Regions from separate parts of the Halomonas sp. LS-001 genome, predicted to be linked through region 2. Evidence: predicted binding sites of a transcription regulator. Region 2 holds the regulator's gene; the other holds the start of a gene.
What was found. Region 2 encodes LexA, which represses DNA repair genes until DNA is damaged. Its sites were predicted from a motif close to TACTGTNTANNTANACAGTA; they were not measured.

Region 1 (16,172 bases), 1.1 Mb from region 2:
GCGCCGTACCAAAAATAACCCCGTGTTGATTGGTGAGCCAGGGGTGGGTAAAACCGCCATTGTTGAAGGGCTGGCGCAACGTATTGTCGATGGTGAAGTGCCGGAAGGGCTGAAAGACAAGCGCGTGCTCTCGTTGGATATGGGGTCATTGCTTGCGGGCGCTAAATTCCGCGGGGAATTCGAAGAGCGGCTGAAAGCCGTGCTTAAGGAACTCTCCCAGGAAGAAGGGCAAGTCATTCTGTTTATCGATGAGCTTCACACCATGGTCGGCGCCGGTAAGGCAGAAGGTGCCATGGATGCTGGCAATATGCTCAAGCCAGCATTGGCGCGTGGCGAGCTGCACTGCGTTGGCGCGACCACGCTGGATGAGTATCGCAAGTACATCGAAAAAGACGCCGCGTTGGAGCGTCGCTTCCAGAAAGTGCTGGTGGACGAGCCCAGTGAAGAAGACACTGTTGCGATTCTGCGTGGCCTGAAAGAACGTTACGAAGTGCACCATGGCGTCGATATTACCGATTCGGCGATTATTGCGGCGGCAAAGCTCTCGACTCGCTATATCACCGATCGTCAGCTGCCGGATAAAGCCATCGACCTGATTGACGAAGCAGCTTCGCGGATTCGCATGGAGCTGGACTCGAAGCCGGAAGAAATGGACCGACTTGATCGGCGTCTGATTCAGCTCAAGATGGAGCGCGAGGCGCTCAAAAAAGAAACCGATGACGCGTCGAAAAAACGCCTGGAAGCTCTTGATAACCTGATTCATGAGCTGGAACGTGAATACGCGAACCTGGATGAAATCTGGAAAGCGGAAAAAGCCAGCATTCAGGGAGCGGCGCAGTTCAAGGCGGACCTTGAACAGGCGCGGATTGATCTTGAGCAGGCGCGTCGCCAGGGTGACCTGGGGCGCATGTCGGAGATTCAGTACGGCAAGATTCCCGAGCTGGAAAAGAAAATTGCCGAAAGCAACGAAGGTGAAGCGGCAGACACTGCCAGCCATCAGCTATTGCGCTCGAATGTCACCGAAGAAGAAATCGCCGAAGTCGTTTCACGCTGGACGGGCATTCCGGTGAACAAGATGCTGGAAGGTGAGCGTGACAAACTGTTGCGTATGGAAGACGCGCTGCACGAGAAAGTCATTGGCCAGAATGAAGCCGTTGAAGCGGTGTCGAATGCGGTTCGCCGCTCACGGGCGGGCCTTTCTGACCCGAATCGGCCTAACGGCTCTTTCCTGTTTCTGGGCCCGACCGGGGTGGGTAAGACGGAGTTGTGCAAGTCCTTGGCCAACTTCCTGTTTGATACCGAAGAAGCCATGGTACGCATCGACATGTCGGAGTTTATGGAGAAGCATTCCGTTGCCCGCCTGATTGGTGCCCCTCCGGGTTACGTGGGTTATGAAGAAGGCGGTTACCTGACGGAAGCCGTGCGCCGTAAACCGTATTCGGTGCTGTTGCTGGATGAAGTGGAAAAAGCTCACCCGGATGTGTTCAACATTCTGCTGCAGGTGTTGGAAGATGGGCGTTTGACCGACGGCCAGGGGCGGACGGTGGATTTCCGCAACACGGTAATCGTCATGACGTCCAACATGGGCTCCGACATCATTCAGCGCATGGGCGGCGATGTGAGTTCTGACAAGGACAGTGACTATGAAGCGATGAAAAATGCGGTCATGGACGTGGTCGGGAATCACTTCCGGCCTGAGTTGATCAACCGCATTGATGAAGTTGTGGTGTTCCACGCGCTGGGGCAGGAACAGATTCAGGCGATTGCCGGTATTCAGCTGGCACGCTTGCAGACTCGCCTGGCTGAGCACGACCTGCGACTTGAACTGAGTGATGAAGCCATGGCTCAGCTAGCCGTGGTCGGGTTTGATCCGGTGTTTGGGGCGCGTCCGCTCAAGCGGGCTATTCAGAGTCGGATTGAAAACCCGCTGGCGCAATCGCTTTTGGCTGGCAAGTTTGCCCCCGGCAGCGTGATTCACGTCACCGCGCAGGATGGGAAGCTGCTCTTCAATGCTGAGTCGTGAATGGTGAGTCATGAGTGAACGTTTAGCCATGCATTAACGTTTTTCGCCTCAGATTAACGTTTTAAAAAACTGCCCTATTGGCCATCGGCTGGTAGGGCATTTTTTATGCCTGAATACACGGATATCAACGATAAATGGATTCTTTTGTCGCAGGGTAGTGAAAGAGTCGAGCTAAGAGGTTGACAGCCTGTGTGTGCTGATAGAATCTTGTGGGTTCCTGATTTGCGGGCGCGGACTCAACGGGTAATCCCCTCATCCCGCGCGAAGGGTAGGTTTATGCCTTTACCCGCCGAAGGGTTTCCGGGCTTGAGCTAACCGCTCGACCTGGCCAATGCCCCGACGCAGCAACCCGCTGCGATGAGAGTGCAGACCCCAACCGGGTCTTATTGCCAGGGTTTGGCATCAGGTGCCGGCGTAACCGGCAGCGGCATACCGCCGCACTCGACACGGCAGGCAAGGGCCTGTTGATGGCACTCGAGACCTCCAGGGGAGATACACAGTGGAATTGCTTTCCGGCGCAGACATGATCGCCCGCTTCTTGCAGGATGAGGGCGTTGAATATATTTATGGTTATCCCGGAGGGGCCGCGCTGCATATTTATGACGCGCTGTTCCGTCAGGATAAAGTCAAACATATCCTGGTACGCCATGAACAGGCGGCAACGCATGCCGCTGACGGTTATGCGCGTGCAGCAGGAAAACCCGGCGTGGTGCTGGTGACCTCGGGTCCCGGGGCAACTAACGCCGTGACAGGTATTGCCACCGCTTACATGGATTCTATTCCCATGGTTGTGCTGTGTGGCCAGGTCATGAGCCATTTGATTGGTGATGACGCTTTCCAGGAAACCGATATCATCGGTGTGACCCGCCCGATCGTGAAGCACAGTTTCGCGATTCGGCACCCGTCAGAAATTCCTGACGTATTGAAGAAAGCCTTCCATCTGGCAGCAACAGGGCGCCCAGGGCCGGTGGTGGTCGATATCCCCAAGGATATGACAGCACCTACCGAGCGTTATGAGTACGTCTACCCGAAAAAGGTCAAGATGCGCTCTTACAACCCGGTCACGCGCGGTCATACCGGCCAGATCAAAAAAGCCGTCGAGTTAATGCTCAAAGCCAAGCGCCCGGTATTCTATACCGGCGGCGGTGTGGTGACTGGCAAGGCCAGCGAAGGCTTGACCGATCTGGTTAAAAAACTCGGCTTCCCGATTACCACCACCCTGATGGGCATTGGCGCTTACCCGCAGGGCGATCGGCAATGTCTGGGTTGGCTTGGCATGCACGGGTCATATGAATCCAATATGGCCATGCACCATGCTGACCTGATCATTGCTATCGGGGCGCGTTTTGATGACCGGGTGACCAACAACACGTCGAAATTCTGTCCAACGGCCAAGATTATTCATGTTGATGTGGACCCGAGTTCCGTGTCCAAAACCGTACGGGCGGATGTACCGATTGTTGGACCAGCATCCAGTGTGATCAATGAAATGATCAGCCTGGTGCAAGGTAAGGACATTGCCAGCCCTGAGGCGTTGAATGCCTGGTGGCAACAGATCGATGGCTGGCGCGCCGAGCGCGAAGGCAAGCTATATGAGCCTTCCAAGCCAGGGGAGGCATTGAAGTCGCAGGAAGTCGTTGAGGCGCTGTGCCGTGTGACCCGTGGTGAAGCCTATGTGACCACCGATGTGGGTCAGCATCAGATGTTCGCGGCCCAGTATTACAAGTTTGAAAAGCCCAATCGACTGATCACCTCCGGTGGTCTTGGCACGATGGGGTTTGGTTTTCCGGCCGCCATGGGCATCAAGCAGAACTTCCCGGATGCTGACGTTGTATGTGTGACCGGTGAAGGCAGCTTCCAGATGATGATGCAGGAGCTTTCCACCTGTAAGCAGTACGGTATTGGGGTGAAAATCGTTAACCTCAATAACGCATCGCTTGGGATGGTACGCCAGTGGCAGGATTTGAACTATAAATCTCGCCATGCGCATTCTTATATGGAGTCACTGCCGGACTTCCACCTGTTGATTGAGGCGTATGGCTTTACCGCTATTACGGTGAATACCCTCGAAGAACTGGATGCAGCGCTGGAGCGGACCTTTGTCAACAAGCATGAGTTGGTGTTCCTGGACGTCAAGGTAGACCCTCATGAGCACGTCTATCCGATGCAGGTTCCGCTGGGTTCCATGCGTGACATGTTACTGTCTAAAACGGAGCGTACCTAATGCGTCATATCATCTCGATTCTGATGGAAAACGAACCGGGTGCTTTGTCGCGTGTGGTCGGTCTGTTTTCTCAGCGTAACTTCAACATTGAAACGCTTAACGTGGCTCCCACGGAAGATCCATCGTTGTCGCGTCTGACGGTAACCACGGTTGGTGATGACCGTGTTATCGAGCAAATCACCAAGCACCTCAACAAGTTGATTGATGTGGTGAAACTGGTGGATCTCACCGAAGGCAACCATATCGAGCGCGAGCTGATGCTGGTCAAGGTGAAGGCCCTGGGGGCGGCACGTGATGAGGTCAAGCGTACCGCCGATATCTTCCGTGCCCAGGTCGTCGATGTGACGCCTAACCTTTACACGGTGCAGATTACCGGAGATGCCGCCAAGCTGGATGCTTTCCTGCATGCGATGGCGCCCATCGGTATTCTGGAAGTAGCACGCACCGGGGTTTCCGGTATTGCCCGCGGTGACAAGGTGCTTACCCTTTAAGCGTTGAGTAAAAGTAAAAAAAGGTGGTGCATTTTTGCGCTGACCCACGAAAGCGCCCGAATCGTTATCACGGTTCGGGCGTTTTTTTAGGCGGTTAGGAACGATGGTATCTAGTGTGGCGGGTGCTGGCTGGCGCTGAGCATTTCCCGCGCATGAGCCAGGGTCTGCTCGGAAAGATTGACGCCGCCGAGCATGCGTGCCAGCTCACTGATACGACCACTCTCATCCAGAAGCGCCATATTGGTCTGCGTGGTATTGTGCTTGGCGCATTTTTCAATATGCAGGTGCTGATGTGCCTGGGCCGCCACTTGGGGTAAGTGGGTGACGGTCATTACCTGGCCGTCATTACCCAGCTTACGCAGCAGCTGGCCGACGATTTCCGCTGTGGCGCCAGAAACACCAACATCCACTTCATCAAAGACCAGGCTGGGGATCGTTGAGTGCCTGGCGGCGACCACCTGGATGGCCAGACTGATTCTTGAAAGTTCGCCGCCGGAGGCCACTTTGGCCAATGGTCGGGCAGGCTGGCCAGGGTTAGCGCTGATCAGAAACTGAACACGGTCAATGCCGTCCGGGGCCGGTGTCTCACGAGCCTCTAGTGCCACGTCAAAATGTGCCTTGCCCATGGCCAGAAAAGCCAGCTGCTGCTGAACTTCCTTGCCAAGTTTTGTCGCGGCTTTCTGGCGCGCCTTGCTGAGGGTTTTTGCCTGCTCGCGGTATTGTTCGCGCAGCGTGTTGGCTTTTTCACTTAACGCGTCCAGGTCGTTATCGCTGGTGTCCAACTGGCTGAGTGATTCACTTAGCTGCTGGTGAAACGCATGGAGCTCTTCCGGCGTGACGTGATGCTTGCGCGCCAGGCGATGAATATCACCCAGACGATCTTCCACCCAGGCCAGCCGGGTAGGGTCAAGTTCCGTGTGCCCTGCAAGGCGTGCCAGTTCGCTGGAGGCTTCTTCAATCTGAATTCTGGCCTCATTAAGCATATTCAGCGTGTTGGCCAGGGCGCCTTTATCGCTGCCGGGCAGTGCGCTTAAATGTTGATGAGCCTGATGCAATAGAGAAAGCGCACCGCCTTCATCGCTGGCGCAGCACTCGGCAGCAAATTCGGTTTCACGCAGGATTTCCTCCGCGTGGGCCAGCTGCAACTGTTCTTCTTCCAGAGTCGGCAGTTCATCTTCCTCAAGGGCCAGTTGATCCAGCTCCTCAACCTGATAACGCAGCAGCTGACGCTTGGCTTCTATTTCACTGCCTGCTTCACTCAGTTCCTTCAAGCGCCGACGAGTGCGTTGCCAGGCACGGAAGGTATCGGTGAGCTGGCTAACGTCAGCATTTAACCCCGCATAGTCATCGAGTAGCGCTAAATGTGTCTCTTCACGCAGCAGGGCCTGATGAGCGTGCTGGCCATGAATCTGAATCAGATGTTCGCCCAGCGATTTAAGATCAGCAATCGTCGTCGGTTGCCCGTTAATCCATGCCTTGGAACGACCATTGGACGTGATAACGCGGCGCAGCAGGCATTCATCCTCAGGTAGCTCTCGTTCAGCCAGCCAGGCTTGTGCGGCCGGCAGGTGATGAATGTCAAAGCGCGCCGAGAGGTCAGCACGCTGACAGCCGTGACGCACACTGCCTGCGTCGGCCCGTTCACCCAGGCACAACCCCAAGGCCCCAAGCAGAATCGATTTGCCGGCACCTGTTTCACCGGTGATAGCGGTCATGCCGCCAGTGAGCTCCAGCTCAAGGTGGTCGACAATGGCGAAGTCCTGGATCGCTAACTGGGTCAGCATGGGTTCCTCCTGGCGCTGAGGCAGATCAACGGTGACGAATCACTGGATACACATCCAATTATTGTTGTTTTATACAGTAGCTGATGATGTGCTTCAATGCCATCTCTTCAAATTTCCCTCTTGAGTTGAGCGCTATGGCCCCCATATACCCAGCAAACCGATAAATTAGTCCATGTTTGCTTTGTAGGAGTTCCCCATGGCGAAAGAACCGCAAACCCCACTTGATGATGAATTGGCTCGCCACGAGCAGGAATCCGAAGCGCCGGAGCAGGAAGCTGAAGAGCGCCTGGCCGAAGGTGAGCTGGAAAACCTGATTAACGACGAAGGCGATACCATCGACACCGCCGACGATAATCCGGAAGCTCAAGTGCTGGCGGCGCAGGTAGAAGAGCTGGAGCAAAGTCTGGCCGACGCCAAAGATCAGGCGCTACGCGCAGCGGCTGAAGCACAGAACGTACGCCGTCGTGCCGAACAGGAAGCCGAAAAAGCCCGTAAGTACGCGCTGGAGAAATTCATCAAGGAACTGCTTCCTGTGGTGGATAGCCTGGAAAAAGCGCTGGAAACCATGCAGGAAGAAGCGTCTGAGGTGCATCGCGAAGGTGTTTCCATGACGCTGAAAATGCAGCTCGATGTGTTGAACAAGTTCGGCGTTGAAGTGATTGAGCCTCATGGTGAGCCCTTTGACCCGCAAGTACACGAAGCCATGACGATGGTTCCCAACCCGGAGTTGGAGCCCAACACTGTGATGGATGTGATGCAGAAGGGCTATCTGCTCAACGGCCGCCTTGTGCGTCCGGCAATGGTTGTAGTGAGCCAAAAAGCGGGATAACAGGGATAAAAGACCCTTGAAATGCTGCAACAGGCCCCCAAATAACAGAGCAACCACGCAGAAGTTAGCAAAACGCTAATAACTGCCATTGTTCAGACGACATTTTGTCATCCGTTTCCAAACACGAATTTGAGGTTTTTACTATGGGACGCATTATTGGTATTGACCTGGGCACCACCAACTCTTGTGTGGCAGTGCTCGACGGCGATAGCGCCAAGGTTATTGAAAACGCAGAAGGCGGCCGCACCACGCCGTCCATCATCGCTTACACTGACGACGGCGAAACGCTGGTCGGTCAGGCGGCCAAGCGCCAGGCGGTGACCAATCCGGAAAACACCCTGTACGCCATCAAGCGTCTGATCGGCCGTCGTTTTAAAGACGACGTCGTTCAGAAAGACATCAAGATGGTGCCTTACAAGATCACCGAAGCCGATAACGGCGACGCCTGGGTCGATGTAAAAGGCAAAAAAATGGCACCGCCGCAGGTAAGTGCGGAAGTGCTGAAAAAGATGAAGAAAACCGCCGAAGACTATCTTGGTGAAGAAGTGACCGATGCGGTTATCACCGTACCGGCTTACTTTAATGACAGTCAGCGTCAGGCCACAAAAGATGCAGGCCGCATCGCGGGTCTGGAAGTAAAACGTATTATCAACGAGCCGACCGCAGCAGCACTGGCTTACGGCATGGATAAATCGCGCGGCGATAAAACCATTGCTGTATACGACCTGGGTGGCGGTACTTTCGATATTTCCATTATCGAAGTGGCAGACGTTGATGGTGAAACCCAGTTTGAAGTGTTGGCCACTAACGGCGACACCTTCCTGGGCGGCGAAGATTTCGATCTGGCGCTGATCAACTATCTGGTTGACCAGTTCAAGGCAGATAGTGGCATGGATCTTTCCGGCGACAATTTGGCCATGCAGCGCCTGAAAGAAGCCGCAGAAAAAGCCAAGATCGAGCTGTCCAGCGCTCAGCAGACCGACGTTAACCTGCCGTACATCACGGCGGATAACACCGGGCCGAAGCACCTGAACGTCAAAGTGACGCGTGCCAAGCTGGAATCACTGGTAGAAGACCTGGTTCAGCGTTCGCTGGAACCGTGCAAAACGGCCTTGAAAGACGCAGGTCTCTCCGCTGCTGAAGTGGATGACGTGATCCTGGTCGGTGGCCAGACGCGTATGCCGCAGGTTCAGCAGAAAGTGGCAGACTTCTTCGGTAAGGAAGCTCGCAAGGACGTTAACCCGGATGAAGCCGTTGCCGTTGGTGCTGCGATTCAGGGTGGTGTGCTGGGCGGTGACGTAAAAGACGTCCTGCTGCTGGACGTCACGCCGCTGACCCTGGGTATCGAAACCATGGGTGGTGTCATGACACCCCTGATCGAGAAAAACACCACCATCCCGACGAAGAAGACGCAAACCTTCTCGACAGCGGATGATAACCAGACAGCAGTGACCATTCACGCTGTTCAGGGGGAGCGCAAGCAAGTGTCGCAGAATAAATCGCTGGGTCGCTTCGACCTCGCCGATATTCCGCCGGCACCGCGCGGTGTGCCGCAGATCGAAGTGGCTTTCGACCTGGATGCCAACGGTATCCTGAACGTTTCGGCGAAAGACAAAGCCACCGGTAAAGAGCAATCGATTGTCATCAAGGCTTCCAGCGGTCTGACCGATGATGAAATCGAACAGATGGTTCGCGATGCAGAAGCTCATGCGGACGAAGATAAGAAGTTCGAAGAGCTGGTGCAGCTGCGCAACCAGTCAGATGGCATGATTCACGCGACCCGCAAAACGCTGTCAGAAGCCGGTGATAAGGCAACTGACGACGAGAAGCAGGCCATCGAGACCGCCATCACCGAGCTTGAAGAAGCCGTGAAGACGGATGACAAGGACAACATCCAGAAGAAGCTGGATGCCCTGACCGAAGCTTCTGGTCAGCTAGCGCAGAAGATGTACGCCGAACAGGCAGAAGCGGCTCAGCAAGCGGAAGGTGAAGGTGCTGAAGACCCCAATGCCAAACCGGAAGAAGACGTGGTTGATGCCGAGTACGAAGAAGTCAACGACGATCAGAAAAAGCAGTAAACTTCCTCTTTCTGTTAAAGAAAGTGGTGACGCGGGAGGCAACTCCCGCGTTGCTGTTTCCGGTTATAACGTTTGAATGAACGCGTAGCGAATCAGAATGTGTAGCTAACCAGGAGGCGTAGGACCCATGTCCAAGCGCGATTACTATGAAGTCCTGGGGGTCGATAAAGGGGCCGATCAGAAAGAGATCAAAAAGGCCTACCGCCGCCTGGCCCAGAAATATCACCCCGATCGAAACCCTGACGATACCACCTCGGCAGAAAAATTCCGCGAAGTCTCGGAAGCCTATGAAGTGCTGTCCGATGGCGAAAAACGTGGTGCCTATGACCAGTTTGGTCATGCTGGCGTAGATGGCCAGGCCGGAGGCGGCTTTGGTGGCGGTGGCCCTGGAGATTTCAGCGACATCTTCGGCGATGTGTTTGGCGATATTTTTGGTGGTGGCGGTGGTCGTCGGCGTGGGCCTAATGCGCCAGCACGAGGTTCCGACCTGCGCTACAACCTTGAGTTGGACCTTGAAAGCGCTGTAGCCGGCACCACAGTTGATATTCGCGTGCCGCGCCATATCGAATGTGACCGCTGTGATGGTGGCGGTGCCGAACCCGGTTCCAGCAAGGAAACCTGCCCGACCTGCCACGGCCACGGTCAGGTACGAATGCAACAAGGGTTCTTTGCCGTTCAGCAGACCTGCCCGACCTGTCACGGCAGTGGCCAGCACATTAAAGTGCCATGCCACAAATGTAATGGCGAAGGTCGCGTGCGTGAAACCCGTACGCTGTCCGTCAAGATTCCGGCGGGGGTGGATACCGGTGATCGCATTCGCCTGAATGGTGAAGGCGAAGCGGGTATCAACGGCGGGCCGCCTGGCGATCTGTACGTTCAGGCTGCCATCAAACCGCACCATATCTTCCAGCGTGATGGCAAGCATCTGCAATGCGATGTGCCGATCAACTTTGTGGATGCGTCGCTGGGCGGCGAGCTTGAAGTGCCGACCCTGGATGGTCGCATCAAGCTGAAGATTCCGCCGGAAACACAAACCGGCAAGCTCTTCCGCCTGCGGGGTAAAGGCGTTAAGCCAGTTCGCGGCGGTGCGCCTGGTGATTTGCTGTGCAAGGTAGTGCTGGAAACGCCCGTCAATCTCAATGACGAGCAAAAGGATCTGCTCCGTCAACTGCAGAAAAGCTTTGACGACAGCAACAGCCACAGCCACTCGCCGAAGAAAACCGGCTTCTTCGACAACGTGAAGAAGTTCTTTGAAGACATGAAGCCGTAAGTTTTCAGGCTGGTTTTGTCACCCCCGATGGCTCGCGTCATTGGGGGTTTTGCTTTCTGGTATACTACTTTTTTGATTTCCCCCTTAAGGACATAACAGGAGTTTCCATGACCCGAATTGCCATTGTTGGCGTGGCCGGCCGTATGGGCCGCACGCTAGTCAACGCGGTTGAACAAGAGGCAGATGCCTCGCTGGCAGGCGGGGTCGTTGAGCCGGGAAGCTCGCTGGCGGGGGCGGACATTGGTGAGCTGGCAGGCGTTGGTAAGCGCGGTGTGGTCGCTGTTGATTCCTTGGCTGCCATTGTTGATGACTTCGATGTATTGATCGACTTTACGGCGCCCCAGGTAACGCTGGCGAATCTGGCGTTCTGTGCCGAGCATGGTAAGCGCATGGTGATCGGTACCACCGGTATGAGTGAGGACGAGTTAGCCGAGCTGGATGGCTATCGTGATCGCGTGCCCATGGTGTTTGCACCGAACATGAGCGTTGGCGTGAACCTGACGCTGAAACTGCTGGAAACGGCGGCCAAGGCGCTAGGCGATGAAGGGTATGACATTGAAGTGATTGAGGCTCATCATCGTCATAAGGTGGATGCGCCTTCCGGCACCGCCATCAAAATGGGCGAAGTGGTCGCGGAAAGCCTCGGTCGTACGCTAAAAGAGCACGGCGTGTTTGAGCGGGTAGGGCAGTGCGGCCCGCGCAGCGATAAAGAGATCGGTTTTGCCACCGTGCGGGCTGGCGATATCGTGGGTGAGCACACGGTGATGTTTGCCACTGAAGGCGAGCGCATCGAAATTACCCATAAAGCCTCCAGCCGCATGACCTTTGCCAAAGGCGCGGTGCGTGCCGCGCGGTGGGTCTCGTCACAACCCCATGGGCGCTACGATATGCAGGATGTGCTGGGGTTTGAATAAGCCTGGATTAGCCGTAAGGATAAGATAGTCGGTGATAAGGGCTGGCCGTAGGCGTTAGAATCCTGTAATATTCAAAAAATTTTGCCCCCGTGGCAGCCAAAGTGTCATGCAAAACGGCGCTTGTTGCGTTGGCCACATCCAGCGATGCCAGCAACATGAAGCACATGAGTGACGAACAACAAGCGGGATGAGACCGATTTTTAATCGGCTTCGTCCCGCTTTTTTACGACCTGATGGTTGCCCAGAGAGACCATTATCAGATTGCCGAGCCTGCGCCTTGCGGCGCCTACCAGCATGGGAGGACTTGTCTTGAATAACCCCGCATTGAGCAAACCCGCAATATTAGCCCTTGAAGATGGGAGCGTCTTCCACGGGACGGCCATCGGTGCCGAAGGAAAAACCAGTGGCGAGGTGGTGTTCAATACGGCCATGACCGGCTACCAGGAAATTCTCACCGACCCTTCTTACACCCGCCAGATCGTCACGCTGACCTACCCTCATATTGGCAATACCGGCATTAACGCTGAAGACGTGGAGTCAGCTTCCATTGCGGCGGCGGGGCTGGTAATTCGCGATCTGCCGCTGATGGCAAGCAGCTTCCGCTCTGAGCAGACCCTTTCTGACTACCTGAAAAGCCAGAATGTGCTGGGTATTGCCGAAATCGATACGCGTCGCTTAACTCGCATTCTGCGTGACAAAGGCGCGCAGAACGGTGCGATTCTGGCAGGAGAAGAGGCAGAGGGCGACGATGCCGTTGAGCGGGCGCTGGCGGCAGCGAAGGCATTTCCTGGGCTGAAGGGCATGGATCTGGCCAAAGAGGTCTCGTGCAAAGAGGCTTACGAATGGACACAAGGCGAGTGGACGCTGGGCGAAGGGTATGCGGATACCGCGGGTCCTGACGGAAAGGGCGAAGGTTCTTACCACGTGGTGGCTTACGATTTCGGTGTGAAATTTAACATCCTGCGCATGCTGGCCGCGCGGGGCTGCCGATTGACGGTAGTGCCAGCGCAAACGCCGGCGGCTGATGTACTGGCCATGCAACCGGACGGTGTCTTTCTGGCTAACGGCCCAGGCGACCCGGAACCTTGTGACTACGCCATCAAGGCGATTCAGGACGTGCTGGAAAGCAATACGCCAGTCTTTGGTATCTGTCTGGGTCACCAGTTGCTGGCGCTGGCCTCAGGTGCCAAAACCGTCAAGATGAGCCATGGCCACCACGGTGCCAACCACCCGGTTCAGGATCTAGACACCGGCACGGTAATGATCACCAGCCAGAACCACGGCTTTGCTGCCGATGAAGCGAGCCTGCCGGACAACGTGCGCGCCACGCATCGTTCGCTGTTTGATGGCACGCTGCAAGGGATTGAGCGTACTGACCGCCCGGCGTTCAGCTTCCAGGGTCACCCGGAGGCCAGCCCCGGTCCGCGCGATGTGGCACCGCTGTTTGATCGCTTTATTGCCATGATGCAGGCGCGTCGCTAACGCCGCCCATTATTACCGTCATGTAACGCCGTTTTTTGTCGCTCATCGTCACCTATTTTGCGGGAACCGTTATGCCTAAGCGTACCGATATCAACAGCATTCTTATCATTGGCGCTGGCCCGATTGTCATCGGCCAGGCCTGCGAATTTGACTACTCCGGCGCCCAAGCGTGTAAAGCGCTGCGTGAAGAAGGGTTCCGGGTTATTCTGGTTAACTCCAACCCGGCCACTATCATGACCGACCCGGCCATGGCTGATGCGACCTACATCGAGCCGATTACCTGGCAGGCGGTCGAAAAGATTATTGAGGCCGAGCGCCCCGACGCCATTCTGCCCACCATGGGTGGCCAGACAGCCCTGAACTGCGCGCTGAATCTGGAAAAATACGGTGTACTGGACAAGTACGGCGTCGAAATGATCGGTGCCAACGCCGATGCGATTAACATGGCGGAGGATCGCGACCTGTTCGATCAGGCCATGAAACGTATTGGTTTGGAGTGCCCGAAAGCGAAAGTCGCGCACACTATGGAGGAAGCCTGGGAAACTCAGGCGGAGCTAGGCTTTCCGACCATTATTCGTCCTTCTTACACCATGGGCGGCTCCGGCGGCGGTGTGGCGTACAACAAGGAAGAGTTCGAAGAAATCTGTACCCGCGGTTTCGAGCTTTCCAACAACCACGAGCTGCTGATTGATGAATCGCTGCTGGGTTGGAAAGAGTACGAAATGGAAGTCGTGCGGGACAAGAACGACAACTGCATCATCGTCTGTGCGATTGAAAACTTCGACCCTATGGGCGTTCACACCGGTGACTCGATTACCGTCGCGCCAGCGCAAACGCTGACCGATAAAGAGTACCAGATCATGCGTGATGCCAGCCTCGCGGTACTGCGCGAGATTGGTGTGGAAACCGGCGGCTCCAACGTGCAATTTGGTATGGACCCGGAAACCGGCCGTCTGGTGGTTATCGAGATGAACCCGCGTGTATCGCGCTCGTCGGCGCTGGCCTCCAAGGCCACGGGTTTCCCGATTGCCAAAATCGCCGCGAAGCTGGCGGTGGGCTACACCCTGGATGAGCTGCAAAACGATATTACCGGTGGCCGCACGCCTGCGTCGTTTGAGCCGTCAATTGATTATGTCGTCACCAAGATTCCGCGTTTTACCTTCGAGAAGTTTCCGCAGGCAAATGACCGCCTGACCACTCAGATGAAGTCAGTGGGCGAAGTCATGGCGATTGGCCGTACCTTCCAGGAATCCATGCAGAAAGCCCTGCGCGGCATGGAAACCGGCAACGATGGCCTCGACCCGATCATCACTGATTTCACGCCAGACAACATGGCGATCATTCAGGGTGAACTCCAGGCCGCCGGTGCCGAGCGTATCTTCTATATAGCCGATGCCATGCGCGCTGGAATGAGTGTCGATGAGGTGTTTGCGCTCACCAATATCGACCCTTGGTTCCTGGTGCAGCTGGAAGATCTGGTGCTTACTGAAAATGCCGTCGCCAAACGTTCCCTGGGTGACTTCACTGCCCGTGAGCTTTACCAGCTTAAACGTAAAGGCTTCGGCGATGCGCGTCTGGCCAAGCTGCTGGGCGTTTCGGAAAAAGAGTTCCGCAAAACCCGCCAGGCCGCGGGTATTCGTCCGGTTTATAAACGTGTCGACACCTGTGCCGCGGAATTTGCTTCTGACACCGCTTATATGTACTCCACCTACGAAGAGGAGTGCGAAGCACAGGTGTCGGATCGTCAGAAAATTATGGTACTTGGCGGTGGCCCCAACCGTATTGGTCAGGGGATTGAGTTTGACTACTGCTGTGTTCATGCGGCTTTCGCCATGCGCGATGACGGCTATGAAACCATCATGGTCAACTGCAACCCGGAAACGGTTTCTACCGACTATGACACTTCGGATCGTCTCTATTTCGAGCCGGTTACGCTGGAAGATGTGCTGGAAATCGCTGACAAAGAGAAGCCGGTCGGCGTCATTGTGCAGTTCGGTGGTCAAACGCCGTTGAAGCTTGCCCGTGAGCTGGAAGCGGCAGGCGTGCCGATTATCGGTACCACGCCGGATGCTATTGATCGCGCCGAAGACCGTGAACGCTTCCAGATAATGATCGACAAGTTGGGCCTGAAACAGCCGCCCAACGCGACCGCCCGCAGCTTTGAAGAAGCGTTTTCCAAGGCGGAGGCCATTGGCTACCCCTTGGTGGTGCGCCCAAGCTACGTATTGGGTGGGCGAGCGATGGAAATCGTTTACGATGCCTCCGAGCTTGAAAACTACATGACCCATGCAGTGAAGGTCTCCAACGATTCCCCCGTCTTGCTTGACCATTTCTTGAGTGCGGCGATCGAGATCGATATCGATGCTGTCTCTGACGGTCAGCAGGTGGTGATTGGCGGCATCATGCAGCACGTCGAGCAGGCAGGTGTGCACTCAGGTGATTCCGCCTGTTCGCTACCGCCTTACTCACTGCCTGCCGATGTGCAGGATGAAATGCGCGAGCAGGTCAAGAAAATGGCCGTTGAGCTTGGCGTGAAAGGCCTGATGAATGTGCAGCTGGCGTGGCAGGATGGCGAGATCTATGTCATCGAGGTCAATCCCCGTGCTTCGCGTACCGTACCCTTTGTGTCCAAATGCATTGGCACCTCGCTGGCACAGATTGCCGCTCGCTGCATGGCAGGAACGACGCTGGCTGAGCAAGGCTTTGAGCGTGAGATTATCCCGCATTTCTATAGCGTGAAAGAAGCCGTCTTCCCGTTCAACAAGTTCCAGGGCGTTGATCCGATTCTGTCGCCTGAAATGAAGTCTACTGGCGAAGTCATGGGGTCAGGCGATACCTTTGCAGAAGCCTTCTTCAAGGCACAGCTGGGCGCTGGGGAAGCGATTCCGGCGCTGGAGGGCGACCGCAAAGCCTTCCTTTCTGTGCGCGAGCCAGACAAGGAAGGTATTATCGAAGTGGCGCGTTCTCTGCTAACATTAGGTTTTTCATTATGTGCAACGCAAGGCACTGCTGCAGCGCTTGAGGCAGCCGGGCTTTGTGTTACGCATGTCAACAAGGTCTATGAAGGCCGTCCGCAT
Region 2 (16,172 bases):
GGTTGCCGCACCTGAAGGGATTAAACGCGTTCAGGACGCTTATCCAGAGGTGGACATCTATACGGCATCAGTAGACGAGCGCCTCGACGAGAACGGTTATATCGTTCCCGGGCTTGGAGATGCCGGCGACAAGATCTTTGGGACACGCTAAGCGTGCTCAACTCCGTTGCCCCTTGCGCCATAGGCGTTGGGGGCATTTTTTTGAGCCAATCCTGAGGCATTGAACGTCTGAACATAGCAGCGCGCATTCAGCGTTATCTCAATCGCACTGGCTCAACTATCTTTTTCACCACAATCAAGGAGGCATTTTGTGAGCGACACAAGCGCGCAAACCGATTCATGGCTAAAGCTGATACTCACCGGTGCGCAAATGCTCTTTGTGGCGTTTGGTGCGCTGGTGTTGGTGCCGCTTCTGACCGGCCTTGACCCCAGCGTTGCGCTCTTCACCGCTGGTGCGGGTACGCTGGTGTTTCATGCCGTGACGCGCCAGAGTGTGCCGGTTTTTCTGGCCTCATCGTTTGCCTTTATTGCACCTATTCAAGGCTCTATCGCAAGCTTTGGCGTGTCGGCGACGCTAGGCGGTTTGATGGCGGCAGGCCTGGTGTACGTCGTGATCTCCCAGGTCGTACGCCTTAAAGGCACCGTCTGGTTGCATCGGTTGCTGCCACCCGTGGTGGTGGGGCCGGTGATCATGGTGATTGGCCTTGCGCTGGCACCGGTGGCGGTCAGTATGGCAACCGGCGAAACCAGTGACAATATCTCCTACGGGCCAGCGATCTTTCTTTCCATGACCAGCTTGTTAGTGACGCTGGTTTTGGCGGTCTTCGGGCGTGGGTTACTGCGTCTGGTGCCTATTATGGGCGGTATCGTCACGGGGTATGTGTTGTCGTTGATCATGGGCGTGGTGGATTTTTCTGCGGTGACATCTTCCGATTGGTTATCGCTGCCCAACTTTACGGCTCCCAGCTTTCACTGGGCGGCTATTCTGTTCATGATTCCGGTGGCCATTGCGCCGGCCGTTGAGCATATCGGCGATATGATCGCGATTGGCTCGGTCACGCGTAAGAACTATCTGGAAACACCTGGCTTGCATCGCACTCTGTTGGGCGATGGCCTGGCAACCACTGTGGCCGCGCTCTTTGGGGGGCCGCCCAACACGACGTATTCAGAGGTGACCGGCGCTGTCACACTGACACGTGCATTTAACCCCATGTATATGATCATCGCCGCCGTGATTGCCATTCTGCTCGCCTTTATTGGTAAATTGGGGGCGTTACTGCAGACCATTCCTGGCCCGGTGATGGGTGGCATCATGACGTTACTTTTCGGCTCCATTGCGGTGGTTGGTATGAATACGCTGGTGCGCGCAGGACAATCGTTAACTGCGCCGCGCAATCTGGTGGTGGTATCGCTTATTCTGGTGTTCGGTATTGGTGGTATGCAGTTTGGTGGCGGGCAATTTACCCTGCAAGGTGTCAGTCTGGCTGCGATTGTCGGCATTGTGCTGAACTGGGTCCTGCCGCGCGCGCAGGAAGATGAATAGAAGGTCTTATCCCGTGAACAATCCGTTACGCGAACTCAGTGGCTGTTCAAGTGACTCATTGTTCATATGACTGACTGTTCAAATGACTGACTGTTCAAATGACTGACTGTTCAAATGACGGATTGTTCGAGTGACTGATCTTTCATATAACCATAAGGGCTGCCATGAAACATTCGCCGATGACACCGCTTACTGACCTGGGGTTTCCCGTTTTAGGGGTCGCTGCCTGGAGTGGTACTGGTAAAACCACCTTGCTGGAGGCGTTGTTGCCAGCGTTGAGACAGCGCCACCTGAACGTTGGCGTCATTAAACACGCGCACCATACGTTTGATATCGATAAGCCGGGTAAGGATAGTTATCAGCTTCGTCAGGCGGGGGCAGCGCCTGTATTGGTGGCGTCGCACCAGCGCTATGCGTTGATGCAGGAAACGCCTGGCCAGCAGGAGCCCGATCTGAACCACCTGCTTGCCTTGATGGCGCCACATGCCCCGGACCTGGTGATTGTTGAAGGTTTCAAAGCGTGGCCGTTGCCTAAGCTGGTGTTGTATCGTGACGGGGTAGGCGATGCCTCCATACTAACGAGTGAAGGAATATGTGCCGCTGCTCTCAAGCACACGGACACGCGTTCACTGGAAACATCTGTGACGCGGCTTGATATCGATAACGTTGCTGACATCGCTGAATGGATTCAACATTGGATGCATCGCTGAGCCCGGCGTTAATTAACGGCTTTAATCAAATCTTGGGGTAATTCTACATGCAGTTGACGCATCTTAATGCCAATGGCGAAGCACACATGGTCGATGTAGGCGATAAACAGCAAACACGTCGTGAGGCGGTGGCTTCCGGGCGTATTATGATGCAGCCGCGTACGCTCCAGCTATTAACCGATGGTGCCTTACCTAAAGGCGATGTGATTGCGACGGCACGGATTGCCGGTATTCAGGCGGCCAAACGCACGCATGAGCTCATTCCACTGTGCCACGCACTGGCCTTATCGAAAGTGTCGCTTGATTTTGAAATCGACACGCAAAAAGGCTGTGTGCATGTATCGGCTATGTGTCGTTTAACCGGTCAGACCGGTGTGGAAATGGAAGCACTGACCGCTGTGTCAGTTGCCTGTTTGACACTTTACGATATGTGCAAAGCCGTGGATAAGTCGATGTGTATCGAAGGTGTTCAGCTGGACAGCAAGGTGGGAGGGAAGAGCAGCGATTATCAGCGTTTTAACCAAGAGCCAGACGCTAGCCCAATTGTCACCGGTGTGTGTTCCACAGGGGAAGTGCGGCTTGGCGAGCGCTGTGAGGGTGACTGTGTCCGCGTTAAATTTCTGGCCGAGCTACGTGAGCGCCTTGGCTATAGCGATTTAAGCATTGCTCTGGACGCGCTGGAAACCAAAGACATCGCAGGTTTGAAAGCTTTCCTGGTAAGCCGAGGTGAAAGTTTTAGCATATTACGTGACCAGCGGACCTTGTGTGCGGTCAACCAGGTGATGGTGAATGACAGTGCACGGGTTACAGATGACGACGAGGTGGCATTCTTCCCTCCAGTGACAGGCGGTTAACGATGAATATTGCTGTATGTATCCAGACCCGTCCGTTTGACATGGCCTATGCCTACGATGACCTTCTTGAAAACCGTACGGATGTCGGCGCGGTGGTAAGTTTTACCGGCTTGGTTCGTGACTTCAATGAGTCCCCCGATGTGACGGGGTTGACGCTTGAGCATTATCCGGGCATGACGGAAAAAACACTGGAAGATATTGGCGAGCAGGCGTGGCATCGCTGGGCACTTCAGGGGGTGCGGATTATTCATCGTATTGGCTATATGGCACCGGGTGACCCGATTGTTCGCGTGTCGGTTGCTAGTGCTCACCGCCGTGATGCCTTTGAAGCGTGCGACTTCATCATGGACTTTCTGAAAACCCAGGCGCCGTTCTGGAAAAAGGAACATGCGCGAGAAGGTGATTACTGGGTGCGAGAGCGAGCCTCGGATCAAGAGGATGCAACGCGATGGGCGCCGTCCTCAGGCCTCCTGACCCGGTGATGTCGATTCAGGCATTTCTGCAGCCATGATCTGTAAGTGCACCTCAGGAAGATGCTGCATGTGCTCGGCCAGCCAGGCAATCAGGCGCGGCTGTAATGCCTGACGTAACTCTGCCAGTGTATCAGCATGAATGTCGCCAAGCTGCTCATCCAGCCAGTCACTGAAACTGTCCTCATCAAGCGCGCCAGCACCCGCGTTGTCGAGCATCAGCCGACCAATCCGCCACCAACCGGTGTCACTGGCGGTGACCGGCAGCGCCAGATAGAGGCTGCCACGGCGCTTATGCCGACTGGGTGCATCCAGCCCTGGGTGAGGAACCACGCTGTTCTGGCTGACAATGCAAGGTGGTTGAGGATAGCGTCCTTCGTGACGCAGCCCGTTGACATCAAAATGAATCAGATCACCGTTTAATGGCGCTATCGGCGCGGTGATGTTCATTGACTCGGCCAGTTCCTGATGGGCCTGCTGATGACGAGCTTCGCCATGCACCGGCAGTAGATGACGCGGTTTGATCCAGCGGTAAAGCGTGCGCAGTTCTTCTTGAGCCGGGTGCCCGGTGGCATGTAATTCAGGATGATTGAATTCATCAAACAGGGTGATACCCATCTGGGTAAAGCGTTTTTTCAGCCGTTCGATAGGGCGTTCATTACCAGGAATGGTTTTGGCTGAAAAAATAATGTTATCGCCCGGTTCCAGATCGACAAACGGATGACGACGCTGGGCTAAACGCTGGAGAGCGGCGCGTGGCTCTCCCTGGCTGCCGGTGGCAATAATAATCACTTCGTCGGCAGGCAGGTAACCCAGATCATGCGCGGGTACCAGCGGCGGCAGATCATCCAGATATCCCAACCCCTTGGCAACGGTGACCATGCGTTCCATCGAGCGGCCCATCAGGCTGATTCTGCGTCCGCATTGCTGCGCCGCCCGGGCAATCGCAACAATACGGGCTACGTTACTGGCAAAACAGGAAATAACCACGCGACCCTTGCAGGTCGCAATGGCTTTTGCCAACGCTTTTGCCACATCGCCTTCACTGCCTGAATGGCCTGGCATGGGCGCGTTGGTGGAGTCGCCCACCACCAGATCCAGAGGGGCCAGGGCGCGAAACTGGCTGGCATCGACCGGTTTGCCCACCAATGGCTGGGCATCCAGTTTCCAGTCGCCGGTATGTAGAACCCGATAGTCACCCACCTGCATCATTAGCGCACAGCTTTCCGGAATGGAATGTGTTAGCGGAAGGTGGCGGATGGTAAAAGGCCCTGAAGACAGCGCCTCTCCCAGGTCAACGACGATGATTTTGTCAGGGCTGAGGCCGTGTTCGGCGAATTTTAAGCGCAACAGACCTGCAGCCAGAGGAGTGGCATAAATCGGGCATTGCCAGTTCGGCCAGAGCCAGGCCACTGCGCCGATATGATCTTCATGGCCATGGGTAATAAACAGTGCTGCAGGTGTAATATCCAATGCCGTCAGAGTATCAAGGTTGGGAACCTGTAGCGGGGTACCTGGCATGTCCTGACGAATCATCATGCCGCAATCTACCGCGATCCAATGGTCCTCGTAACCGTATAGAGTGAAGTTCATACCGACTTCACCGCATCCTCCTAGTGGTAGTAGCTTCAGAGGAGGACGACGACGGGGACGAATGTGTACGCGCGGTGGATGCATCGTGAGTGAAAAGCCTTGAAAGTAAGACCTTTACTATACGGGATTGAAGGGGGCTGCCACAATCATCGTCGCGATCTGACGCAATTTCTGATCGTGATCAGAGAGAATACATCCGTTACACTTAATGTCTTCCATTTGGCATATTCAGCGGAAACGCGATTCCCGATATTTTGATGTGTTGCTATCGTTACGCTGCTGTTGTCAGGCTAGAATTACTTCAAGAGTCCTTTTTATGTCCCGATACTATCGTTTAGTGGTTTCCTGCCCCGACCAGGTGGGCATTGTGGCGCGTGTGGCCAATTTTATCGCTCAGCAGGGGGGCTCAATTACGGAAGCGAGTCAGCACTCGGACCTTGAGACGGGTCGATTTTTCATGCGTTATGAAATTCTCGCTGATTCGCTGGCGATTGGGCTGGAGGCGTTTCGTGAAGCGTTTCGCCCCGTTGCGGATGATTTCAAAATGCAGTGGGCGCTGACCGATACCGCGCAACGCCCTAAAGTCGTACTCATGGTCTCCAAGGAGTCACATTGCCTGGTAGACCTGCTTTATCGTTGGCAGGCAGGGGAGCTTGCGTGTGAAATCGTTGGGGTGCTATCCAATCATGATGATTTACGCTCACTCACAGAGTGGTACGGCATTCCCTATCATCACATTCCCGTTGATCCTGACGACAAACAGCCCGCATTCGCTGCTGTTGAGTCACATATAGAAGCCTTGCAGGCAGACTGTGTGGTACTGGCCCGTTACATGCAGATTCTGCCGCCTGCCTTATGCCAGCGTTACCGTGGCCGGGTGATTAATATTCATCATAGCTTTCTGCCTTCCTTTGCCGGGGCAAAGCCTTACCATCAGGCCTATGAAAGAGGCGTCAAGCTGACCGGGGCGACCTGTCATTATGTGACCGAAGAACTCGATGCTGGCCCTATTATTGAGCAGGATATTCATCGTGTAACGCATTGTCATACGCCGACAGATCTGGTCCGCTTCGGGCGTGATGTTGAAAAGTCGGTACTTGCTCGCGGGGTTCGCTGGCACCTTGAAGACCGTGTGATTATTCATGGTAACAAGACGGTGGTGTTCAGCTAACGTTGAGGATCACAGAGCGTGGTTTAATATCATAGTGCGTGGTTTCATATCATAGTGCGTGATTTTATCGATACCATTGAGGTGGCTTTATGTCCTTTGCTGAAAGCGTCCTGGCACCCTGGGCGCTAGTGCTTTCTGCAGTGATGTCCTCGGCGATGCTGATATGGGTTGTCATGTTAAAGCCCTGGAAGCCTTTGATGAATGACACAGCACTGCAGCACCGCTGGCTGGCGGCGACACTGGCCGTTGTGCTGATGTGGCAGCTGCGTGCACAAGCCGTGGATTGGTTAACACTGCATCTGGTGTTTACCGTACTGATGACAATTGTGTTCAAAGCACCACTGGCGCTTTTAAGCAATCTCATGATCAATGTGGCAATGGTCGTGATTGGACGCAATGAGTGGCCATTACTAGGCGCAAATGTGCTTGTCACAGGTATTGTGCCTGCACTGACGACGGTGTTGATATGGCGTTTTGTAGACCGCAGACTTCCTGATAACCTGATGGTTTTTCTGTTTGCTTGCGGATTTTTCGGCTCTGCGTTGGCAACGCTGGCAGGAGGGCTGGTAGCCGTTGGGATGATCGTTGTGGCGGGAACTGAACCAGAAGCGGTTTATCTGGCTCAGGAGTATGCGCGTTTTCTGCCGTTGCTGATGCCGTCAGAAGCATTTATTACCGGTATGCTACTGAGTGTTCTGTTGGTCTATCACCCTGATTGGGTGGCCACCTTTAATGACCACCGATACATCGACATGCAGTAAGCAGAATGGATGATGAGAGCAGGTCAGGTGATGTTTAACCAAGTGCCTGACCGTTACCGCCACGAATAACGCCCACTCCCACGCCTTCGATTTCGAGAGGCTGTGAACGTAAGTCAACGCTGATGGGAGAGAAATCTTCATTTTCTGCCAGAAGCTGTACCAGGTGCCCGTCACGTTTAAAACGTTTCACGGTGACTTCATCCTCCAGCCGGGCCACGACAATCTGCCCATCGCGTACATGCTCTGTGCGGTGAACCGCCAGCAGGTCACCTTCCAGAATGCCAGCATCTTTCATGGATAGGCCGCGTACTCGCAGGAGGTAGTCAGCTTTTGGCGTAAAGTATTCGGCGGGCAGAGGGCAGTAACGATCAATGTGCTCAGCGGCCAGAATCGGGCTGCCAGCGGCAACTTCCCCAATGATGGGTAAGCCGGATGACATGTTTTCTACCGGTGAGGTTTCCGGTGTCGCTGTTGTTATATCGACACCTTCCTGAGCGGGCAGGCGGATGCCCCGGGAAGTATTACGGATAATGCGAATGACTTTCTTACGCTCAAGTGCCCGAAGATGCTCTTCCGCTGCATTCGGCGAGCGAAATCCCAGCGCTTTGGCAATCTCAGCGCGAGTCGGCGGATAGCCGTATTCACCCATGGTCTTAACGATAAAGTCGTAAACATTTTGCTGACGTGCTGTTAAAGGCCGAGACATAATACGCTCCCACCTGATCTTGTTGGTTAATGAAATAAAAAACAGACAAATGCTGGCAGCGTGATTACGACAGGTGTCTGAGACGGATGTGTCATGCGTTAACCAGCATTTATGAATAAAAAAATTTAATAAAGCATGTGTTTAAGTATACAGTATGTGTCTCTATCCAGTACAGGCTGAACGTTAAATTTTGTGTAGTGATACCAAGCATTTGCGTGTTGGCAAGTCAATAAGCCATGCGGTGGCATAAAATGTTTGTAAGTATTTGTGTAACAAACGTTGAGCACCTTTGACCCATGACGTAATATCAGGCGTTGTTTTAAACATCTGTTCTCTGGAGCGTCCATGGCTCAGCCTGACACAGTGACACGCATTCTCGACACCGCTGAAGTACTATTTGCAGAGCGGGGCTTTGCGGAAACGTCGCTGCGCAATATCACCAGTAAAGCCAAAGTTAATCTGGCAGCGGTCAATTACCATTTTGGCTCTAAGAAAGCGCTGATTCAGTCAGTGTTTTCCCGTTATCTCGATCCTTTCAGCGAACGTTTTCATAGCGCTCTGGATGAACTTGAAGTGCAATACAAAGGCCAGGTGATTCCTCTTGAAGTGTTATTGGAAACCATGGCTGAAACGGTATTGTCGGTTCCTGCTGAACGCAACAGTCTCAAGGTGTTCATGCGCCTTCTGGGCCTGGCTTACAGTCAGGCCCAAGGGCATCTGCGTCATTTTATCCAGGCGCAATATGGCGATGTCTTTACGCGCTTTACGGAGCTGATTCGTCAAGCAACTCCCGATCTGCCTGATGCGGAGCGCTTCTGGCGATTGCACTTTATGCTGGGCACGGTGACGTTTACTTTTTCGGGTCTGGATGCACTGAAAGATATCGCTCAGAAAGATTATCAGGAGCATATTTCCGTGCGCGACCTGGTGCGTCGTTTGCGCCCGGTCGTGGTGGCTGGCATGAATGCACCCTTGCCTGAAAGGCTCGAAAAGAATGACCAGAAGGATGAACAGGGTAAGGATGGACAGAGCAAGGGGTCTCATGTACACGCCGTCGTTAGCTGATCTTCCGCCTGACACGGGGCACTGGGTTGAAATTGATATTCAACAGCAAACGTTGACGTTGTGGCAGGGGCGCGAAGCGGGCTTTTCTTGTCTGGTGTCAACCGGTAAAGCCGGGGCAGGTCAGCAGGAGGGAAGTGGCAAAACGCCATTAGGCTGGCATTACGTTCGTGCGGCCATTGGCGCCGAGGCACCCATGGATGGCGTATTTCGTGGCCGCCGCTGGACCGGTGAAGTTTATACGCCGGCACTGGGCGAACAGAACCCAGACAGAGACTGGATCCTGACACGTATCTTGTGGCTCTGTGGTCTTGAGCGTGGCTTTAACCGGGGAGGGGATGTCGATGCCCAGCGGCGGTTTATCTACCTGCATGGAACGCCGCCGTCGGAACCGATGGGACAGCCAATGTCTCATGGCTGTATTCGGCTCAAGCGTGATGACCTGCTGCATGTATTTGCGTCTGCCGTGCCGGGAACACCGGTATGGATTCATCTATAAGGTGTGACTGCCTTACGTTACTTACTGATTATCAATTCTTTGACATCAGCCGATGTGACAATGCCGTTTTGATGGTTTCGTTGCATGTTGACGCCGATTGACTAGAATTGCTGTCTATTTTTCAGGATGCTTTGTCATGACACACCCCGTTGGCTCGGTCATGCTTGACCTCGAAGGAACGTCGTTAACGCCTGATGAGAGCCGCCTTTTGAAAGCCTCTGCTGTCGGTGGCGTTATCCTGTTCGCGCGTAATATTCAAAGTGCCACCCAGGTGCGGGCGTTGTGTGATGCCATTCGCCGGATACGCCCTGAATTACTGATTGCTGTGGATCAGGAAGGTGGTCGCGTTCAGCGCATTAAGGAAGGCGTCACCCGTTTGCCACCCATGGCCATGCTCGGTCAGCGTTATCAGTCTGACCCGGCAGAGGGCGTTGCGCTGGCGCGGGATACTGGCTGGTTACTTGGCATGGAAATGGCAGCCTGTGGGCTTGATATTACGTTTGCGCCGGTGCTGGATGTTGATGGCGGTACTTCCTGCGTGATTGGTGACCGCAGCTTTGGTAACGACCCGCAGCAAGTGGCTGACCTCGGGCAGGCGATGATCCAAGGCTTGCATGATGCCGGTATGGCGGCAGTGGGTAAGCACTTTCCTGGGCACGGCAGCGTGGCAGAAGACTCGCATGTTGCGCTACCGGTCGATGAGCGGCCTTTAAGTGCGATCAAAGCGCATGATCTGGTTCCGTTTAAGCAGCTTGCCAAAATGCTCGATGGCGTCATGCCAGCCCATGTCATATACAGCGCTTTTGACCATCGCCCAGCAGGTTTTTCACGCTCCTGGTTGGGTATGTTGCGCGAATCACTCGGCTTTAAGGGCTGTATTTTCTCTGATGATCTAAGCATGGCAGGTGCACATGAGGCAGGTCCACCTGCCCAGCGAGCCAAGGCCGCTCTCGACGCTGGCTGCGATATTTTGCTGGTGTGCAACGATCGCGCCGCCGCACTTGACGTGGTGAAAGCGTGTGCAGAACTGAGCACCAAGCGCCCATCGAAGTTGCGCTATGCCCGCGCGCGCCCCGACCTTGAGGCGCTTTCTGCCTTGGGGCGTTGGCGCCGTACGCACGCCAAGCTTGAAGCCATGACAAACGGAAACGGATAAACGGATAAACGGATAGTTATAACCGTCGGCGTCAGGTCGGGTTAACTCAGATGGTGTGAAACGAGTTTGAATGATTGTTTTAGGATAAATGATGGCCAAGTTAGATAACGAAACACAGGCTTCGCGCGATTCCATGCGCGAGTTAATGGAAAACGCCGACTGCCTGATTACACAGCAGCAGGTTGAGCATGCACTGGGCCGCATGGCAGAAGAAATTACTCGGGATATGGGTGACAAGCTACCGGTCTTTTACTGTGTGATGAATGGCGGCCTGATTACCACCGGTCATCTATTAACGCGCCTGGGTTTCCCATTGGAAGTGGATTACATTCACGCCACCCGTTATCGCAGTGAACTGCGTGGCGGCGAGCTATTCTGGCGTGTATCACCTGAAGTTCCCATGGCGGGGCGTCATGTGGTTATTGTGGATGACATTCTAGATGAAGGGGCAACACTGGCTGCCATTCTGGCCTATTGCAAAGACGCTCAGGCCGCCAGCATCAGCACCGCCGTCCTGGTGGATAAACAGCATGACCGCAAGGCATCGCCGGGGTTGAAAGCTGACTACTGTGGGCTGGAAGTTGCCGATCGCTTTGTGTTTGGTTTCGGCATGGATTACAAAGGATATTGGCGCAACGCGCCTGGGATATTTGCTCCCAAAGGACTTTGATTCAGGCGCTTTGAGTCAGGGGCCTAGAAATCAGGCATCAGTCGTTCTGATGCCTGCATAGACGGCTTGACTGTTTAACGTGGTGAAAAACGCCTCGTTAGCCCGGTTTCCGCAATCATTCGTGTGGATATTTCTTCAACGGAAAAGCGTGTGGTATCAATGTAAGGGATGTGCATGCTGCGGTAGAGAGATTCCGCCTGCTCGATTTCCTGAAGGCACTGGTCCATTGAGCTATAACGGCTGTTAGGGCGTCTCTCATGCCGAATGGCGGCGAGACGGCGGGCATCAATCGTCAGGCCAAATAATTTGTGTCGATGCGGCGCCAGGGACTTGGGTAACTTGAGTACGCCATCTTCGTCATGGTCGTCTTCGGTAAGTGGGTAATTGGCCGCACGAATGCCAAACTGTAGCGCCAGATAAAGTGAGGTGGGGGTTTTGCCGCAGCGTGAAACGCCCACCAGAATGACATCAGCCTGGTTATATTGATGTGTGCGTGCACCATCGTCGTTATCAAGTGCAAAGTGAACAGAGTGGATGCGGTCCATGTAGACATCGTCGCTACCAATTGAGTGGGTGCGTCCGACGCTGTATGACGAGTGTGTCTCCAATTCCTGTTCCAACGGCTTGAGGAAGGTCGAAAAGATATCGACCTTGAAGCCTGATGCTTCACGTATGACGTCACGTATTTCCTGATCAACGATGGTGTCAATAATGATCGGTTGTTCGCCATCATGAGCAGCCGTGGCATTAATGACTTCCACGAGCGCACGCGCTTTGGCCAGTGTGTCAATATAGGGCTTGGTCAGCATTTTAATATCGACGTTTTCAAACTGTGCCAGCAGACTACGGCCCAGGCTTTCTGCCGTGATGCCGGTACCATCGGAAATAAAAAAAGCGGTGCGTGTCATCGGGTATTCGCTCTATTGATGCTCGGGGCTGTCCATATCGTGTGATATTGTCACGGCTTGTTATCAAGAACAATAACGCTTTAGAAAACTTCACGTCATGCCGGAAGACTACACAAATCAGCAAAATCCCCTCTATGTTGTAATTATCCTCCATCACCTTCGATGTTAGACCAATGGCGAATAAGATGGGGCGATGCTAGGGTGTCAGCATCTATTTTGGCGGCCCGCTGGCCGTGCAGAGGCTAAACTCTAGGGGGTTGCGTGGAAGATTACATTCTGTGGTTTAACCAGTTGGGCATGGGCGATGTAGAACGGGTCGGTGGTAAAAACGCCTCGTTAGGTGAAATGATTTCAAACCTGTCTGGCGTTGGCGTGACGGTGCCTGGCGGCTTTGCTACCACGGCACATGCTTACCGGGAATTTCTCTCCCACAAAAATCTTAATGAACGTATTAATGCGACCTTGTCACGCCTGGACGTTGATGACGTTAAAGCGCTGGCAGAAGCGGGCCGCGATATTCGTCAGTGGGTGATTGATACGCCGTTACCACCCGCTTTTGAGGCCGCTCTGCGCCAGGCTTATGAGCAACTTCAACAGCAACACCCCAACCTGAAAGTGGCCGTGCGAAGCTCAGCGACAGCTGAAGACCTTCCGGATGCTTCTTTTGCTGGCCAGCAGGAAACCTTCCTCAATATTGAAGGGTTCGACAACATCAAGCGAGCGGTGCATGAAGTATTTGCCTCGCTGTTTAATGATCGTGCCATTTCTTACCGCGTTCACCGTGGCTATGCCCATGAAAACGTGGCGTTGTCAGCAGGCATTCAGAAGATGGTACGTTCTGAAACCGGTGCTGCTGGCGTGATGTTTACGTTAGACACGGAATCCGGCTATCGGGATGCTGTTTTCGTCACCGCCTCCTGGGGTCTGGGTGAAACCGTGGTTCAGGGGGCGGTTAATCCTGACGAGTTCTATGTTCACAAACCGACGCTGGCAGCAGGGCGTCCGGCCGTGCTGCGGCGTAATCTCGGTTCAAAGCTGATCAAGATGGTCTACACCGACGATACCAGTGCGGGCAAATCGGTAGAGACCGTCGATGTGCCGCTCAAAGACCGTGGTCGTTTCTGCCTCAATGATGCTCAGGTGATGGCACTGGCTGAACAGGCTATGACGATTGAAAAGCATTATCAGCGCCCAATGGATATCGAGTGGGCGTTGGATGGCGATGATGGTGAGCTGTATATCGTCCAGGCCCGCCCTGAAACCGTAGTGTCTCAGCAGGAAGGTGGCAAACTGGAACGTTTCCACCTTAAAGAAAAAGGCCGCACACTGGTAACGGGTCGCGCCATTGGTCAACGCATTGGTCGCGGGGCTGTCAAGATTGTGCTCAGCCCTGATGAGATGGACAAGATTCATGATGGAGATGTGTTGGTGACCGACATGACCGACCCGGATTGGGAACCGATCATGAAACGCGCCTCTGCCATCGTGACTAACCGCGGTGGCCGTACCTGTCACGCGGCTATTATCGCGCGCGAGCTGGGTATTCCTGCCGTCGTAGGCTGTGGAGAGGCCACCGAGCTGCTCGACGAAGGCAGTGATGTGACGGTTTCCTGTGCGGAAGGCGACGCTGGACACGTCTATGAAGGACTTCTTGAGTTCGACTATAAAGTCTCCACTGTTGATGCCATGCCTGATATCCCGTTCAAGATCATGATGAACGTGGGCAATCCGGATCGTGCTTTTGGCTTCTCCAGTCTGCCCAATGCAGGTGTGGGCCTGGCACGCCTGGAATTCATTATCAACCGTATGATTGGCGTCCATCCCAAGGCGCTGCTGGAATACGATACGCTGCCGTCAGATCTGCAGCAGATTATTGATTTGAGAACGGCAGGCTATACGGATCCAGTCAGTTTTTATGTCGATAAACTGGTGGAAGGGATTTCAACGCTAGCCGCCGCTTTTTATCCGCAGCGGGTAATTGTTCGCCTGTCCGACTTCAAGTCCAACGAATATGAAAATCTGATCGGCGGCAAACTGTATGAGCCCGGTGAAGAAAACCCCATGCTGGGCTTCCGGGGTGCTTCACGTTATATCTCTGAAGCGTTTCGTCCGTGCTTCGAACTGGAGTGTCGTGCGCTCAAACGCGTACGCGAGGTCATGGGCCTTGATAACGTCGAGATCATGGTGCCCTTCGTGCGGACTCCTGATGAGGCGCGTGAAGTCGTTGATCTGATGGCGGCCAACGGTCTGAAGCGCGGTGATAACGGACTGAAGGTAATTATGATGTGTGAGCTGCCAGCGAATGCCTTGCTGGCAGATGAATTCCTGCAGTACTTTGATGGTTTCTCGATTGGCTCAAACGACTTAACCCAGCTGACACTTGGGCTTGATCGTGATTCCGGCATCGTGGCGCATCTGTTTGATGAGCGTAATGAAGCCGTCAAAAAGCTGCTGGCCATGGCTATCCAGGCCTGTAAGGCACAGGGGAAATATGTCGGTATCTGTGGTCAAGGGCCGTCTGACCATCCAGACCTGGCCAAATGGCTGATGGAGCAGGGGATTGATTCTGTTTCCCTGAACCCGGACGCCGTTCTGGAAACCTGGTTCATGCTGGCGGGTGAAACCCTCAACTAAGCCGCTAGTTGCTGGTGTAAAGCTACTGGTGAGTTGTCAAAAATACACCGTCATGGCACGCCTTTGTGTGCCGTGACGGTGTTTTTACAGATAAATCAAATCGTTCCTATCCTTCACTGCGTAACCAGTTACGCAGTTTTACCAGCATCAGCCCCCCATCACTGAGTTCGCGACGGTCATCCATGAGTTGGGCCAGTTGTTGCGGATAGTCGGTAATAATGCCGTCAACCCCCATATCGATAAGCGTCGACATGCGTGCACGGCTATTAACGGTCCATGCATGAATCTCATAACCGTAAACACGTGCCAGCCGAATTTCATTTTTGGTAATCCGGTTATGGCGTAGGCCAAGCGCATCAAAGTCTCGCCGATTAAGAGTGCCTGGCATGATCAGCTGAGCCAGTAATGTTGTACGCAGCTGTGGGGCAGCACCCTCAATGTAGCGCAACAGAGAGGGCGTCATAACGGCGATGCGCATTTCTGCAAAGACATCCGGGAAACCACAGGTCACATAAGCTTGAATACTGTCGGTTTGCGCTGCCCAGCAGGCAAGCCGCAGCTGGTTTTCTTCCTCCAGTATACGCAGAACGGCTTCCGCCAAGGTGCGTTCATGCCCAAACTGCGGCTTAAGTTCAATCATCAGACTGGCACTGCCGCGCACGGTTTCCAGGGCGGCGGCAAGGGTGGGAATGCGTTCTCCGCGATATTTAGCATCAAACCATTCTCCGACATCAAGCTGGCTGAGTTTTTCCCGTGTCAGCTCTGTGAAATTACGCGGATTGCCTGTCAGTCTCTGCAGGCTGGTGTCGTGATAGAGCATGACGTCCTGATCAGCGGTTAGCTGAACGTCAATCTCGACGCTGTTGGCACCATCCACTAACGCCTGTCGAATGGCCGACAGGGTGTTCTCTGGCGCTACCATGGAGCTACCGCGGTGAGCGATGATGTCAACGTCATCTCGCAACTCGAAGCTGGTCAACACCCACCACGCCTGAACGGCGGCGAATAGTAAAACGCCCATCTCTACCGCCCAGGCCAGTCGCCCAGGATGGGAAGCAGGAGGCAGGCTCTCCGGTGGTGCTGCATGTACCAGCTGAGTGTAAAGACTTGCCGAAAGCATGGCATTGACAGCAACCCCCAGAAAGGTAATACCTAATGTTAACAGGACGTAGCCAGTCAGGTAGGCGAGGGTGGCGGGGATCAGCAGGGCGTTGTGTTCGGGTAGCCACCAAAGCAACGGGGTGAACAGGTGGTCAAAGACCCATGTCACCAGAACAGGCAGCGCAATAACGCCGAGCAGTACTGCCAGCACTGCAAAAGCAATGGAGCGGTGCCACCCGCGTGTTAAAACAACACTTCGCTTAAGTGCCTGAAGGGGAGGTTTTTTTTCCAAAGAGACGAGTGGCAGCGCCAATACCCAACGCAGATAAAGCCA

Region 1: the regulator LexA is predicted to act here: its motif matches at 6,582-6,601, upstream of recN (DNA repair protein RecN).

Annotation. Positions count from the first base shown of each region.
Region 1 is NZ_CM129816.1:474,471-490,642, forward strand. It holds gene clpB (ATP-dependent chaperone ClpB) at 1-2,023, shown strand, start outside; gene ACU6TU_RS02095 (acetolactate synthase 3 large subunit) at 2,523-4,247, shown strand; gene ilvN (acetolactate synthase small subunit) at 4,247-4,738, shown strand; gene recN (DNA repair protein RecN) at 4,849-6,522, opposite strand; gene grpE (nucleotide exchange factor GrpE) at 6,719-7,351, shown strand; gene dnaK (molecular chaperone DnaK) at 7,495-9,429, shown strand; gene dnaJ (molecular chaperone DnaJ) at 9,557-10,699, shown strand; gene dapB (4-hydroxy-tetrahydrodipicolinate reductase) at 10,807-11,613, shown strand; gene carA (glutamine-hydrolyzing carbamoyl-phosphate synthase small subunit) at 11,938-13,095, shown strand; gene carB (carbamoyl-phosphate synthase large subunit) at 13,167-16,172, shown strand, end outside.
Region 2 is NZ_CM129816.1:1,582,762-1,598,933, forward strand. It holds gene upp (uracil phosphoribosyltransferase) at 1-151, shown strand, start outside; gene ACU6TU_RS07100 (uracil-xanthine permease family protein) at 311-1,543, shown strand; gene mobB (molybdopterin-guanine dinucleotide biosynthesis protein B) at 1,708-2,253, shown strand; gene moaC (cyclic pyranopterin monophosphate synthase MoaC) at 2,301-3,107, shown strand; gene moaE (molybdopterin synthase catalytic subunit MoaE) at 3,110-3,589, shown strand; gene ACU6TU_RS07120 (ribonuclease J) at 3,569-5,170, opposite strand; gene purU (formyltetrahydrofolate deformylase) at 5,487-6,341, shown strand; gene ACU6TU_RS07130 (energy-coupling factor ABC transporter permease) at 6,431-7,102, shown strand; gene lexA (transcriptional repressor LexA) at 7,137-7,808, opposite strand; gene ACU6TU_RS07140 (TetR/AcrR family transcriptional regulator) at 8,154-8,873, shown strand; gene ACU6TU_RS07145 (L,D-transpeptidase family protein) at 8,851-9,369, shown strand; gene nagZ (beta-N-acetylhexosaminidase) at 9,506-10,525, shown strand; gene ACU6TU_RS07155 (hypoxanthine-guanine phosphoribosyltransferase) at 10,617-11,195, shown strand; gene ppsR (posphoenolpyruvate synthetase regulatory kinase/phosphorylase PpsR) at 11,270-12,103, opposite strand; gene ppsA (phosphoenolpyruvate synthase) at 12,365-14,737, shown strand; gene ACU6TU_RS07170 (glycerophosphodiester phosphodiesterase family protein) at 14,844-16,172, opposite strand, start outside.